Regions from separate parts of the Pseudoalteromonas sp. SWXJZ10B genome, predicted to be linked through region 1. Evidence: predicted binding sites of a transcription regulator. Region 1 holds the regulator's gene; each other region holds the start of a gene.
The links. Region 1 encodes sigma-54, which starts transcription at its own class of promoters, with help from an activator protein. Its sites were predicted from a motif close to GTTGGCACGNNNNTNGNNT; they were not measured.
Positions count from the first base shown of each region.

Region 2: flgJ (flagellar assembly peptidoglycan hydrolase FlgJ) is a predicted target of sigma-54. The motif match lies at 1,460-1,478, and genes of this name have one in related genera.
Region 3: I6F54_RS08870 (BON domain-containing protein) is a predicted target of sigma-54. The motif match lies at 1,257-1,275, and genes of this name have one in related genera.
Region 4: I6F54_RS17825 (EF-hand domain-containing protein) is a predicted target of sigma-54. The motif match lies at 1,226-1,244, and genes of this name have one in related genera.

Region 1 covers NZ_JADYXD010000003.1:20,707-23,867, forward strand. Annotated here, with positions in the region: gene rapZ (RNase adapter RapZ) at 1-239, opposite strand, end outside; gene ptsN (PTS IIA-like nitrogen regulatory protein PtsN) at 258-710, opposite strand; gene hpf (ribosome hibernation promoting factor) at 715-1,002, opposite strand; gene I6F54_RS03620 (RNA polymerase factor sigma-54) at 1,029-2,528, opposite strand; gene lptB (LPS export ABC transporter ATP-binding protein) at 2,598-3,161, opposite strand, start outside.
Region 2 covers NZ_JADYXD010000010.1:15,953-19,113, reverse strand. Annotated here, with positions in the region: gene flgK (flagellar hook-associated protein FlgK) at 1-405, opposite strand, end outside; gene flgJ (flagellar assembly peptidoglycan hydrolase FlgJ) at 407-1,423, opposite strand; gene I6F54_RS10895 (flagellar basal body P-ring protein FlgI) at 1,590-2,684, opposite strand; gene flgH (flagellar basal body L-ring protein FlgH) at 2,696-3,161, opposite strand, start outside.
Region 3 covers NZ_JADYXD010000007.1:110,983-114,143, forward strand. Annotated here, with positions in the region: gene I6F54_RS08860 (hypothetical protein) at 1-45, opposite strand, end outside; gene I6F54_RS08865 (YqaE/Pmp3 family membrane protein) at 424-582, opposite strand; gene I6F54_RS08870 (BON domain-containing protein) at 655-1,221, opposite strand; gene I6F54_RS08875 (LiaF domain-containing protein) at 1,550-2,218, shown strand; gene I6F54_RS08880 (VOC family protein) at 2,257-2,673, opposite strand; gene suhB (inositol-1-monophosphatase) at 2,950-3,161, shown strand, end outside.
Region 4 covers NZ_JADYXD010000027.1:9,201-12,361, forward strand. Annotated here, with positions in the region: gene trkA (Trk system potassium transporter TrkA) at 1-206, shown strand, start outside; gene I6F54_RS17815 (EF-hand domain-containing protein) at 288-503, opposite strand; gene I6F54_RS17820 (calmodulin) at 581-793, opposite strand; gene I6F54_RS17825 (EF-hand domain-containing protein) at 933-1,145, opposite strand; gene I6F54_RS17830 (flagellar brake domain-containing protein) at 1,610-2,269, opposite strand; gene I6F54_RS17835 (TrkH family potassium uptake protein) at 2,314-3,161, opposite strand, start outside.

The DNA of each region.
Region 1 (3,161 bases):
GGTTTTGCAAAGCCAGGCAAGTATTCAAGAATATCGTTAAATTCATCTTGTTGTTTAGGGATGTTACGCACATCAATGCTAACAGCAATTTTATCATAGCTATCAGACACACTGCGAACTAATGAAGGAAGCAAGTTAACTGGAATATTATCTACGCAATAATAACCTAAATCTTCTACAACGCGTAAAGCAACCGACTTTCCAGAACCAGAACGGCCGCTTATGATAATTAACTCCATTTAACACCCTTTATAAAACTATGATTGATTGACAATAACTTGGTAAAGCTCAGCATCTGATTTTGCACTGCGTAACTGTTTACAAAAATCTTTGTTGTTTAGTTTATCAGCAATGGTTGCTAGAGTCTTTAAGTGCTGCTGGTTATCGCCATCTGGTACGATGAGTGCGACGAAAATATCAACAGGGCGATTATCGATTGCATCAAAATTTATTGGAGTTTCGCTAACGAGTACTAAAGCCAAAGGCTCTTCTGCACCGCTCATTCTTCCATGAGGAATGGCAATGCCACGCCCTATACCTGTACTACCCAATTTTTCTCTGCTCATTAAAGCATTAAGAATATCTTGTTGCGGTAAATACGGAAGTTTGTCGTGAGCAAGTTCGCTAATGAACTCTAAAATTCTTTTTTTGCTATTAAAAAGGACCGCAGCTTTGCTGCAGTCCTGGCATATAAGTGAGCTTAATTTCATCATATTAGTGTCGAGCAAGCTTCTCTTTGTGTTTAATTACTTGTCGATCGAGCTTGTCGATCAACGAGTCAATGGCGGCATACATATCTTGATGTTCTGTAGAGGCAAATAGCTCAGCACCGCTTACGTGTATGGTGGCTTCTGCTTTTTGATTTAATTTTTCTACATCGAGAATGACATGAACATTATTAATATGATCAGAGTGTCTTTCTAGCTTCGCAAATTTGGTATTAATATAGTCTCTTAGTGAATCGGTTAATTCTACGTGACGACCAGTTAAGTTTAGTTGCATAAGCATTACCCTCTTTTTTTTGCGTCTTAAATCAAACTTTTACGTTGATTTGACGGTGGAATAGCCAGAGATTCGCGGTATTTTGCGATTGTACGTCTCGCTACTTTAATTCCTTGCTCAGCCAATATATCCGCTATTTTGCTATCACTCAATGGTTTTGCTGAGTTTTCTGCTGCGATTAATTTTCGGATAAGCGCACGGATTGCTGTAGATGAACATTCACCACCGTTTTCGGTGCTTACATGGCTTGAGAAAAAATATTTAAGCTCAAATATACCACGGGGTGTGTGCATATACTTTTGGGTTGTTACGCGCGAAATTGTTGATTCGTGCATTTCTACCATTTCAGCAACATCATTTAAAACCATTGGTTTCATGGCTTCAGGACCGTGTTCAAAAAAGCCTTGTTGTTGCTTAACAATACAATTTGTCACTTTTAATAGCGTGTCGTTTCTACTTTCTAAGCTTTTAATAAACCATTTAGCTTCTTGTAAATGCGAGCGAATAAACTGGCTGTCACCACTGGATTTTACAGTGCGAGACATTGCCGCGTATTGGCTATTAACACGAATTTTAGGCATGCTGTCTGGGTTTAACTCAACAACCCAGCGGCCTTTAATTTTTTTAACTGACACATCAGGAATAACATACTCAGATTCTTCTCTTACAATAGTATCTGCAGGTTTAGGGCTAAGAGTATGTATTAATGTCATTACTTCCTTAAGCTCTTCTTCTTTGAGCTTAGTTTTCTTCATTAATGTACGATAGTCACGAGCAGCTAATAAATCAATATGCTCGGTTAAAATCATTTTTGTTTCATTAATGTAAGGTGTTTCTTTATCAAACTGGTTAAGCTGAATACACAAACACTCTTGTAAACTACGTGCAGCAATACCAACAGGATCAAACAGTTGGATGCGTTTTAATACAGCTTCAATTTCATCAAGTTCGACTTCGTTATCATCTTCGTTTTCTTGATTAAAGCTTTCTAAAATCTCTTCGCAGCTTAGTGTTAAAATACCTGAATCATCGACGGCTTCTACAATAGCAATAGCAATAGCTTCGTCTGTAGGGCTAAATGGCGTTAGTTGTAACTGCCACATTAAATACTCATGGAGCGTTTCAGTAGAGGCGCCTTGGTATATTGATTCGTCTTCAGGCATCGGACCCGATGATGCTGCTGGGGCGGCACTCATGTACTCATCCCAACTAACATCCATAGCCATGTCGTCACTTAGCGTGTCTTTTGCAAGTGCTTCACCACTATCTTGTTCGTATTCGCTTGGAGCATCATCGGCAGATGCGCTAACAGTTATGTCATCTGTATCTGCTTTTTGCTCGTTTTTACCTGCAGCGTCTTCTGAATAGTCTGCTTCTTCAACCTCTAATAGCGGGTTGCTGTCGAGAGCTTCTTGTATTTCTTGCTGGAGATCCAATGTACTGAGTTGCAACAAACGAATAGCTTGTTGCAGCTGTGGAGTCATTGTAAGTTGCTGGCCCATGCGCAGCTGTAGTGATTGCCTCATGTATCTCTAACAATCCTTTTATGTTGTTATAATTAATACTAGCAGATGCTTAAAGACATGGCGTAAATGTTACAGCCTAAATTGCTCGCCTAAGTAAACATCGCGTACTGTTTTATCATTTAATACGTGTTCTGGAGTACCTGATGCAATCAGCTCCCCATGAGAAACAATGTAGGCTTTTTCACAAACATCAAGGGTTTCTCTTACGTTATGATCGGTAATTAATACACCAATCCCACGATTTTTAAGATGTTCTATTATTTTCTTTATGTCTAATACCGAAATCGGGTCAACACCTGCAAATGGTTCATCCAGTAATATAAATTTAGGATCTGCTGCCAGCGCACGTGCTATTTCAACACGACGACGTTCGCCACCCGACAATGCCATACCTTGGCTATCACGAATGTGTTGTATGCTAAATTCATCTAATAATTTATCGAGAGTGTCTTCTCTAGCTTGTTTATTTAACTCTTTGCGCGTTTCTAAAATGGCCATTAAGTTTTGATAAACAGTCAGCTTTCTGAATATTGAAGACTCTTGCGGTAAGTAGCCAATGCCTAATCTAGCACGACTATGCATAGGTAAAAGAGTAATATCGTTATCGTCTATCGATATTTTACCTTTGTCGCT
Region 2 (3,161 bases), on a different contig from region 1:
TTGATCAATTAAGCTTTGCGCATCTGTCATTACTAATGAGCGGGCAACGGTAGATGACGGCTGATTAAGCGCTTCTTGCACGTTATTAAATAAAGAGTTAATTCCGGTCGAAAGGTTGTTCGACTCTTCAGAAAAAATAGTATCAACTCGATTAGCCTCAGTAATAAACTGATCGAAAAACGATTTATTAGAGGTGTCACGATTTAGCTGTGACTGAGCAAACTCGTTTAGTAATCGGTATGTTTCGCCTCGCCCTACTTGGTTATCAACCATAGTGGTAAATTCAGTACGCTCACGTACGTAGCCTACGGTATTTACATTGGCGATATTTTTACTTGTCGTTTGCAATAGCTCCGAGCTTGCTCTAACCCCAGAACTGGCAATGTTTAATAAATTAAACGACATGTTACTCTACTCCTTGGCGGATCACGTTTGCCGCAATGTCTTTTAGCTGACTGCTATTGAGTACTTTTTTTATTTTGCTGGCATAATTTGGATCGGTTGCATAACCTGCTTTTTGTAATGAATCTAAAAAGTCATTTGGTTTTGCTGTATTTTGTAATGCTTCTTTGTAGCGTGGGTTTTGCGTTAAAAAATCAACGAAGTCGTTCACGCTATCTTTAATTGAATCGTAGGCTCTAAAGCTGGCTTGTTTTTTAACGGGTGTGCCTTGTTCAAACTCAAGCGTTACTTTGCTTGCTTTATCGCCTTCCCAGCTTTTATCTGACTTAATATTAAATAAGTTATTTGAGCTGCCACCGTCACTTTTATTAATAATGTGTTTACCCCAACCGGTTTCAAGTGCCGCTTGAGCAACCATTACCGCTGGGTTTAAACCTATTTTTTGCGCTGCAGTTTTAGCGTGTTCCCACACTGAACTTACAAACTCTTCTGCATTTTTAAATGTTGGGCTATCGGTTTTAGACTCTGTAGTATCGACTTTAGGCTCAGCAATATCGGTTTTAGTACTCTTAACGATAAGATCGGGTTGCTTATTTTTTTGCTCATGAGGAAGAGCTGATCCGACTTGCGTATCGCTGAAAATATCGTTGGTTGTTCTAAGCACCGAGCCTGGCATAAAGTTTTTAGACTCAGGCGATAACTGCTGAACAATTAAATCGGCAAGGCCTAACGATCCATTTGATGAAAGCTCTGTTGAAAGTTGCTGATCGTGCATTTCTTCAAAAAACTTTACGCCACTTGAATTAAATGGGCTGTCTTTGTCTTCAAATGCTTCGTTAGCTTTGCGCATTCCTTTGAGCAACATTTGCGTAAAAATAGCTTCAAATTGTGCGGCCGCTTTTTTGAGCGCAGCTTTGGAAGCATCAGTTGATGCATCGCCACTCGTTAAGGCTTCTTTACGAAGTGAATCTAAGTTGCCTAAATCAAAAAAGTTTTGTTTATCGAGGTGATTAGTTTCCATCGGCTTTTTGACACAAAATGAATAATGCAGTTAAAAATGCAAAAATTGAGCCACTACCGATAAAACAAGGAAGATAAAAATAATAAACTTAAGTTGCTGTAAATAAAAAGCCCTAGCTTCAAAAATATAGGGCTTAAGTAATACGTTATTTATTGACTTGGGTTATTTATATAACAACTAACTGTCCGTTAATTGCGCCGGCTTCTTTTAGTGCTTCTAAAATAGCCATTAAGTCACCAGGCGCTGCGCCTACTTCGTTAATTGCGCGAACTAAATCGTCAAGGCTTACACCTGGATTAAATACAAAGGCGCGCGAGTCGTCTTGGTTTACATCAATAATACTTTGCTGTGTGACAACTGTATCACCGTTTGCTAGCGGGTTTGGTTGTGACACATTTTGTTGCTCTGCAATTGTTACTGTTAAGCCACCGTGAGTTATAGCCGCAGGCTGAAGCTTAACGTTTTTGCCAATAACAATTGTACCGGTGCGCGAGTTAACTATAATTTTAGCGGCCATGTCAGCTGGTTTAAATTCTAAGTTTTCGAGTGTCGATAAGTACGATACACGCTGGGATGCATCGCGTGGTGCAATAACACGGATAGAAACAGAATCAATTGCTTGTGCGCTATTTGGGCCAACTAAGTCATTAATTGTTTTTTCTAGGCGTTTTGCCGTTGTAAAGTCTGGACGGTTTAGGTTGAAGGTAATGTAATCGCCTTGCATAAATGGGCTTTCTACAGTGCGTTCAACTGTTGCGCCATTTGGTATACGACCAACTGTAGGGGTGTTAATTACAACCTTACTACCATCAAGGCCTTGTGCGCCTAAGCCACCAACAATTAAGCTTCCTTGTGCAATTGCATACACGTTACCGTCTACACCCTTTAAAAAAGTTTGTAGTAAAGTACCGCCACGTAAACTGCCTGCACTACCAATAGAAGAAACCGTAATATCTATTGTTTGCCCGGGCTTTCTAAATGCGGGTAATTCTGCATGCACAGCAACAGCGGCAACATTTTTAATTTTAGGACTTTGAGTTGAAGGCAGCGTAATACCAAAGCTGTTCAACATGCCTCTAAAACTTTGTTGTGTATATGAGTTTTGCTCACCAGTGCCCGGTAAACCAACCACTAAGCCATAACCAACTAATTGGTTAGAGCGCACGCCTTCAACCATAGACACATCTTTTATGCGCTCAGCACTGGCAGTAAACTGCCAACCCAATAACGCAACTAAACATAAAGCTTTAAGGCTATTCATGTTGTTACCCTCTAAAATGGAAACAGCGAACTGCTAAAGAAACGTGTAAGCCAACCAGGACTTTGCGCTTCTTGCGTTTGCCCTTTACCTGAGTATTGAATACGTGCATTAGCAATGCGGTTTGATTCAACCGTATTATCGGCGCTTACGTCTTGAGGGCGTACTAGCCCTTCTAAACGAATAAACTCTTCACCGGTATTAAGCGTTAGCCATTTTTCGCCGCGAATAACTAAGTTACCATTAGGTAAAACGCGCATTACATTAACCGAAATATCGCCCACTAAGCTGTTTGATTGGTTTGATTTTGAATCGCCCGTAAACGACGAATCGCTACCAATGCCAAACTGAATACTATCGCCACCTATATTTACAGGTAGACCACCTAAGCCAATCACTGGGTCTAAGCTTGCGTCGGTTTCTTTGTCTGTTTCTGTTTTAGCGGCTTTTGTTGCTTGAGTAGACTCTTGCAATTTAACC
Region 3 (3,161 bases), on a different contig from region 1:
AAAAACGAATGACACAACGCCTGACAGTATAAGTCGAATATTCAATTAGCTACCTCAATATGCGTAAAAGCTTGGTGTAATGATAACACTAGAAGTGATGGTAATATTGTCACTAAATAATAGAGTAATTAATCGCGTATTGTAGATATATAAACAAACTAATATTAAAGATTTCCTAAATGGCATCAATACAGAATCAGAACACTACTGTTAGTTAGAAAGCTTAATTGAAGTAAACAATGGTTTGGCTGAGGGAATGTTGGGAGTGAGTTACAAGAAATAAATCACTTAGTTTGAGTAAATTAAAAATTAGATTTTGATAAAAAATATTTACTTTAAAAATTAATATTGTGAGCCGAACAGTACTGGGGCACTTTTATCATTAGGCCTCAGTAGTCGGCTTACACAATATATAATCTGTCATTATTTTTTCGCAATAATGTAGATTGCATGTATTAACCCTGGGAAATAACCTAGCAGTGTTAATAAAATATTTAACCAAAAGTGCATACCTAAGCCAACTTGCAAAAATACACCTAATGGCGGTAATAAAACTGAAAGTATTATACGAATAATATCCATGACTAAACTCCATTTAAATTAAGCATTAAAAAGGCGTAAAGCCCAGTGTTAGTGGGCCTTAACTATACTGTACTATTCAGCAACAATAGCTAGTTTATCAACTACGTCACGAACATCTTCAGCATTTTTAGCAATTTTAACTGCTAGTTGTTTTTCAGCTTCAGACTCTACTGAACCGTTCAGAGTTACAATACCGTTGTCGGTATCAACATCAATGTCTGTACCACCTACTTCTGAGTCAAACAGGAAGCGAGTTGTGATTACAGTGGTGATTTTAGCGTCCGTTAGGTCGTTATCATCATCGTCCATCATGTCATTGCTTTTATCTTTGGTATCCATGCTTTTAACAACAGTAAGGCTGTTATCAACATCAGATACACCATCTAGGCTAAGTACAAGTTCTTCTGCTAGCTCTTTATCAAGCTCGCTATTAACTTTACCTGTAAGTACTACTTTGCCATTTTTTACATCAGTGTTAATGTCAAAGTTGTTTAGATTAGTGTTCATAAGTAGAACTGTTTCTGCCTTACCATCAATCCAAGCATCTTTACTTTCGTTTTCCCAGCTGTTTGCTTGGGCACCCATAGCCGTAGTACCAAGAACTAGAGCTGCGATAATAGACTTGTTAAATGTTTTCATAATCTTTCTCCTTTTGATTAAAGACACTTTAACTAATGCGAGCTTTGGGCCAACTTTATTTATACTTAAATTTCAATAGGTTGAGTTTACTTTGGAGTGAGGCATTATCTATAGTTGTGTAACTATTTACAGGCTACTCGGTAAAAATTTCTCAAATAGTGAAAATAGCTAGATAATTGCATTTTTGGTTAATCTATCGTTAATATAACAAAATAAAAAACATCATTATAAATTAACCTACTGATAATTAGGGTGATTATATTTGGTGCGTGCTTTGCATACAAACATCAAGAGCAGTATCAATAGTAAATACAATAAGGAATGCCCCATGTCTGTAAAAGTTGAAGACCGCCCAATAGAGCAAGTACGCGAACAAGTAATTGACCAATTAATTTATAATTACAGTCATGGGGTTATTTCTGTTGATGCATTTGAGAGACGTTTAGATGACGCGATGGATGCACCTAACAACGAAGCACTTTTAGCCTTAGTAGAGGATTTAACACTTAATACAGACCAGCAATATAAAGCAGAAAAACAATCGCAATTTTCTCCACATTATAGTGCACAGCAAAACAGTGATGATGATTTTACATTACGCAGTATTTTAGGCTCTAACGAACGAAGCGGTCAGTGGGTTGTCCCAAAAAATATATATTTAAGTAACTTTATGGGATCGGTGGTACTTGATTTTACTGATGCCATTTTTGCGCATCAAAATGTAACTATTCACGTTAACTGTATTTTTGGTAGCGATGAGATTTACGTACCAGAGCATGTAAATGTAGTGTCTAAAATGTTTTGTATTTTAAGTAGCCTTGAAAATAAATCGGTATCACTTAACAAACGCCAAGGTCCTACTATTCATATTGAAGGAAAGGCAGTTATGGGATCGGTTGAAGTAAAAATAAAGCGCACAATTAAAGAAAAATTTATGAGCTTTGCAAATGAGCTAAAAACCCAGTTTGGCACGGGTAATAATAACCGCTCACTATAATTGAGTAGCAGCACTTTAGCGTGCTGCTTAGTATTTTATTATAAATCGTTATTTCGCTCGCTTGGTATATCACTTAAATACTCTACAAACTCAACTTCAAACCCTGCAGGATCAATAAAGTAGACATTCTTTCTGAAAGGATTCTCGCTACCTTGCTTGCTTACTGTAAAACCCACTTTATTTAAGCGCATTACTACTGCGCTTAAATTATTAGTTACATAAGCAAAGTGTGCAAAACCAATTTGATGGCCCGATAAGTTTCTGTTTTCACCCTCACCATGACTGCTTATCGCAATGTAATGCGTGTCATCTCCAAAGTGTACCCAGCGTCTTGGTTTTCCATGCCAATCGCCTCTGCCCTCACTTCTGACTGACCAATGCGGAAATACAGCTTGGTAAAATTTAAGCATACTATTTATATCACTCGCGACTAAGTTTACGTGCTCTAAATACATAATGTTGTCCTATCAATTAAGTTAGGGGCACGATAAAACCTCAAGCTAACTTTAGGTAAAGCGTTATTTAAAATTAATTCAATTTAATTAACACACAAAGGAACATAGTGACTTATTAATTGCTCATTATTATTTTTTAAAAATATAGACACTTTTCAATCTTGTATAAAAAACAAACATAAGTATTTGGGGTTTATTGTTTACTTTATGTCAAAAGTCGCTAAAATACGCCGGCTGAAATATATAAACGTTCTTTTACAACCCAAAGGTAATACCATGCATCCAATGTTAAACATTGCGGTTCGCGCTGCGCGCAACGCAGGCAAAATTTTACTTCGCGCAAGTGAAGATTTATCAAAAGTTGAAGTGCAACAAAAAGGCGCTAACGACTTAGTAACTAACATTGATAAAGAAGCCGAAGCCGTAATTCGTGACACTATTTTACAGTCTTACCCTACTCACTCTATTGTTGGTGAAGAATTAGGTGA
Region 4 (3,161 bases), on a different contig from region 1:
CATCTAAAGTGGTTGGTCGTGCGATTGCCGACATAAAACTTCCTGCAGGTACAACCATTGGGGCAATAGTACGTAATGACGATGTGTTGATAGCTCACGATGATACAATTATTATGTCGGGCGATCATGTCATCATGTTTTTAATCGACAAAAAACACATTACCGTTGTAGAAAAACTATTCCAAGTAAGTGCTATATTCCTTTAACTAGTTACTCTAATTAGTTAATTTAATACACAAAAAAGCCGCTGATTAAGGCGGCTTTAATGGAGTATGCTTAAATATTGATTACTGTACTTTTGAAAACTCTTCTTTAGAGATTTCACCATTACCATCAGTATCCAAATCATCAAAAATCTTTACAAGCTGAGGGTTAACCTTCGCTTCTTCCATTGTAATAGCACCGTTACCATCTGCATCAAAAGAGGCAAAATCTACTGCGGCATATGCTGCTGATGAAGATGCTAAAACGATAACTGCAAGTGTTGTATTTAATGTTTTCATAATAATATTCCTAGTAATATGGGAAGTCCTTTTCAAAGATCCCTGACTGTGAAAAATGTTTAATCTGAAAAGATTAATTAGTAATTAGCGAATTCTTCTTTAGAAAGCTCGCCGCTACCGTCGGTATCTAGCTCAATAAATTCAGCCATTAAATCTGTATCGACTGCCGCTTCGCTTGGGCTAATTGTGCCGCTACCATCGATATCAAGGCTGTCAAAATCTGATGCTGCAAATGCAGCGGAAGAAGATGCTAGTACTATAAGTGCTAATGCTTTATTTAAATGTTTCATAACTTAATCCTTCAATGTTCTATCAAAAAAATTGCTTCGTTTAACTTAAAACGTAATTTTTCACTTCCTTGTTATCCTCTTTCGTAAGCTCCCTTGCCTACTTAGGTGTCTTTGGCAACTCAGGATAAATACTTTTTAATTAAGCTTCTGAAAATTCTTCTTTTGATAACTCACCATTTTGGTCAGTATCAAGCTCAGAAAACATGCTCATTAGCTTTGCATCTACTGATGCTTCTGCTTGGCTAATTGTGCCACTGCCGTCTACATCCAGTGTGTCAAAATCTGTTGCAGCAAAAGCGGCTGAAGAAGATGCAATAGCGATAAGTGCTAAAGTTTTATTAATGCTTTTCATAATATGTATCCTTCAAATTTATGTGTGTGCGATTAAGTATTTCACTTTGAATCACGATTTCGTTCAGTACACTTAGACTATTACAACTTAGATGCCAACATTTAAAAGCTATTAATTTTCAATAAGTTAAATATAAAACGTACAACAAGAAGGCGTTTTTAGAATAGTTATTGTTGCCCTTTAGCAACACGTTTTAAAGAGATGACATTAAAGTCATTAAAAACATATAGTTATGTTTATATAAAAAGATACATTTTTAAGTGTACGGTTTTAAAAGGAGGGATTTTAAAGAATAATTGAGATAAATTTTAACGAGGAAGCTTTAATAACAAAAAATAAGCTGTAAAAAATAATACGTAATCAGTTGTTTTATTTAAATAATAATTTTAATTATGAAAGAGAAAAAAACATTTTATAAATACTGACGTAAAATGCCTTTTTGTTGCAAATAAGCGAAAACCTATTTATTCAACGGTAGGCTCAAGCGCAGAAGGGTCTATAAAATGCTCTTTCATAAAGGCTTTCATTTCATCCTCGCTTGCTAGTAGCTTAATTCCACAGTGCACACCTGCGGCATGCTCTTTAACACTGCAAATTTCACCTTCAAAATCTTTATCACTGCTATTAAGTACGACAGTGCATTGCATATCTTTAATACTTTCAACTTGCTGATCGCCTCTAATATCAAACATTACACCAGTGAGTGAAATGTCTTTAATAAGGCCTTCAAGTACCCTATCGTCACTTAGTTTTAGCTTTGCAGGTAATAAGGTAGGTATGCGTGTTTGTGAGCGTAGCGCAAATAACTGCACTTGCTTTGGAAAGTTTATAAACACGAGTTTAGCGGGATGAGAGGCTACCGACATAATTTGCTGGCGAAACGCAATAACTTGCCCACCACTACCTTCAATAAGCGCTCTTACAACAACCATTACGCCATCACGTAAATAGTCACTCGCCACAGGTAAACGCTTTGCATTGGGATAATTTAAAATAATAAACTGTTTATCGAGTAAACCAACTAATTCAGTTTTAACACGCTTACTGCTTGTAGGTGTTAATATTTCTAGGTCGACTAAGCTGCCTACACTTATATGCTTTAGCTTTTCTAAATTTGTTGGCATATCCCTTTCCCACTAACTTGTATTTTAAAATTCAAATGGCTCGTTTAACCACGCCAAAATGTAGGCGTAAATAGTACTAATAAAGTAAATATTTCTAAACGACCAAACACCATTGCAATGGTAAGCAACCATTTAGCACCATCGGTTATAGCGCCATAATGCGATGCTACATCACCCAGACCTGGACCTAAGTTATTTAAACAAGCCGCAGTGGCTGAGAACGCAGTTATGTTATCCATACCAGTGCCCATAAGCGCTAACATAATAATAATAAACACCAACGCATACGCAGAGAAAAATCCCCACACGGCTTCTACTACTTTGTCTGGCAACGCCTTTCGACCCAGCTTGATTGAATATATAGCCCGTGGGTGCACCAAACGATTAAGCTCACGCACACCCTGCAAGTACAGTAAGAACACGCGCACTACTTTCATACCACCACCAGTAGAGCCTGCACAACCACCAATAAAGCTCGAAAATATAAGTAAAATAGGTAAAAACAAAGGCCATGTTGAAAAGTTATCAGTAGCAAAGCCTGCTGTTGTACTCATAGAAACAGCTTGAAATAATGCCTGATCGAGGGTTTCATCGCCATTAGCAAATATTTCATTAGAGGAAAGTACGGTAAAACAAATAACCACCAGCGCTAATTGAATACACAAAAACACCTTAAACTCAGGGTCTCGAATATAAACTTGTACGTTTCGACTCGCCACTGCAGCGTAGTGCAGGGAGAAGTTAACAGCGGCAATAATTAAAAAGAACACACAAATAAAGTTAATTACAGGGCTGTCAAAGTGCCCCATGGAAGCATCGTAAGTAGAAAAACCACCTATCGCGACCGTTGAGAATGCATGACATATCGCATCAAACCACTCCATCCCTGCTG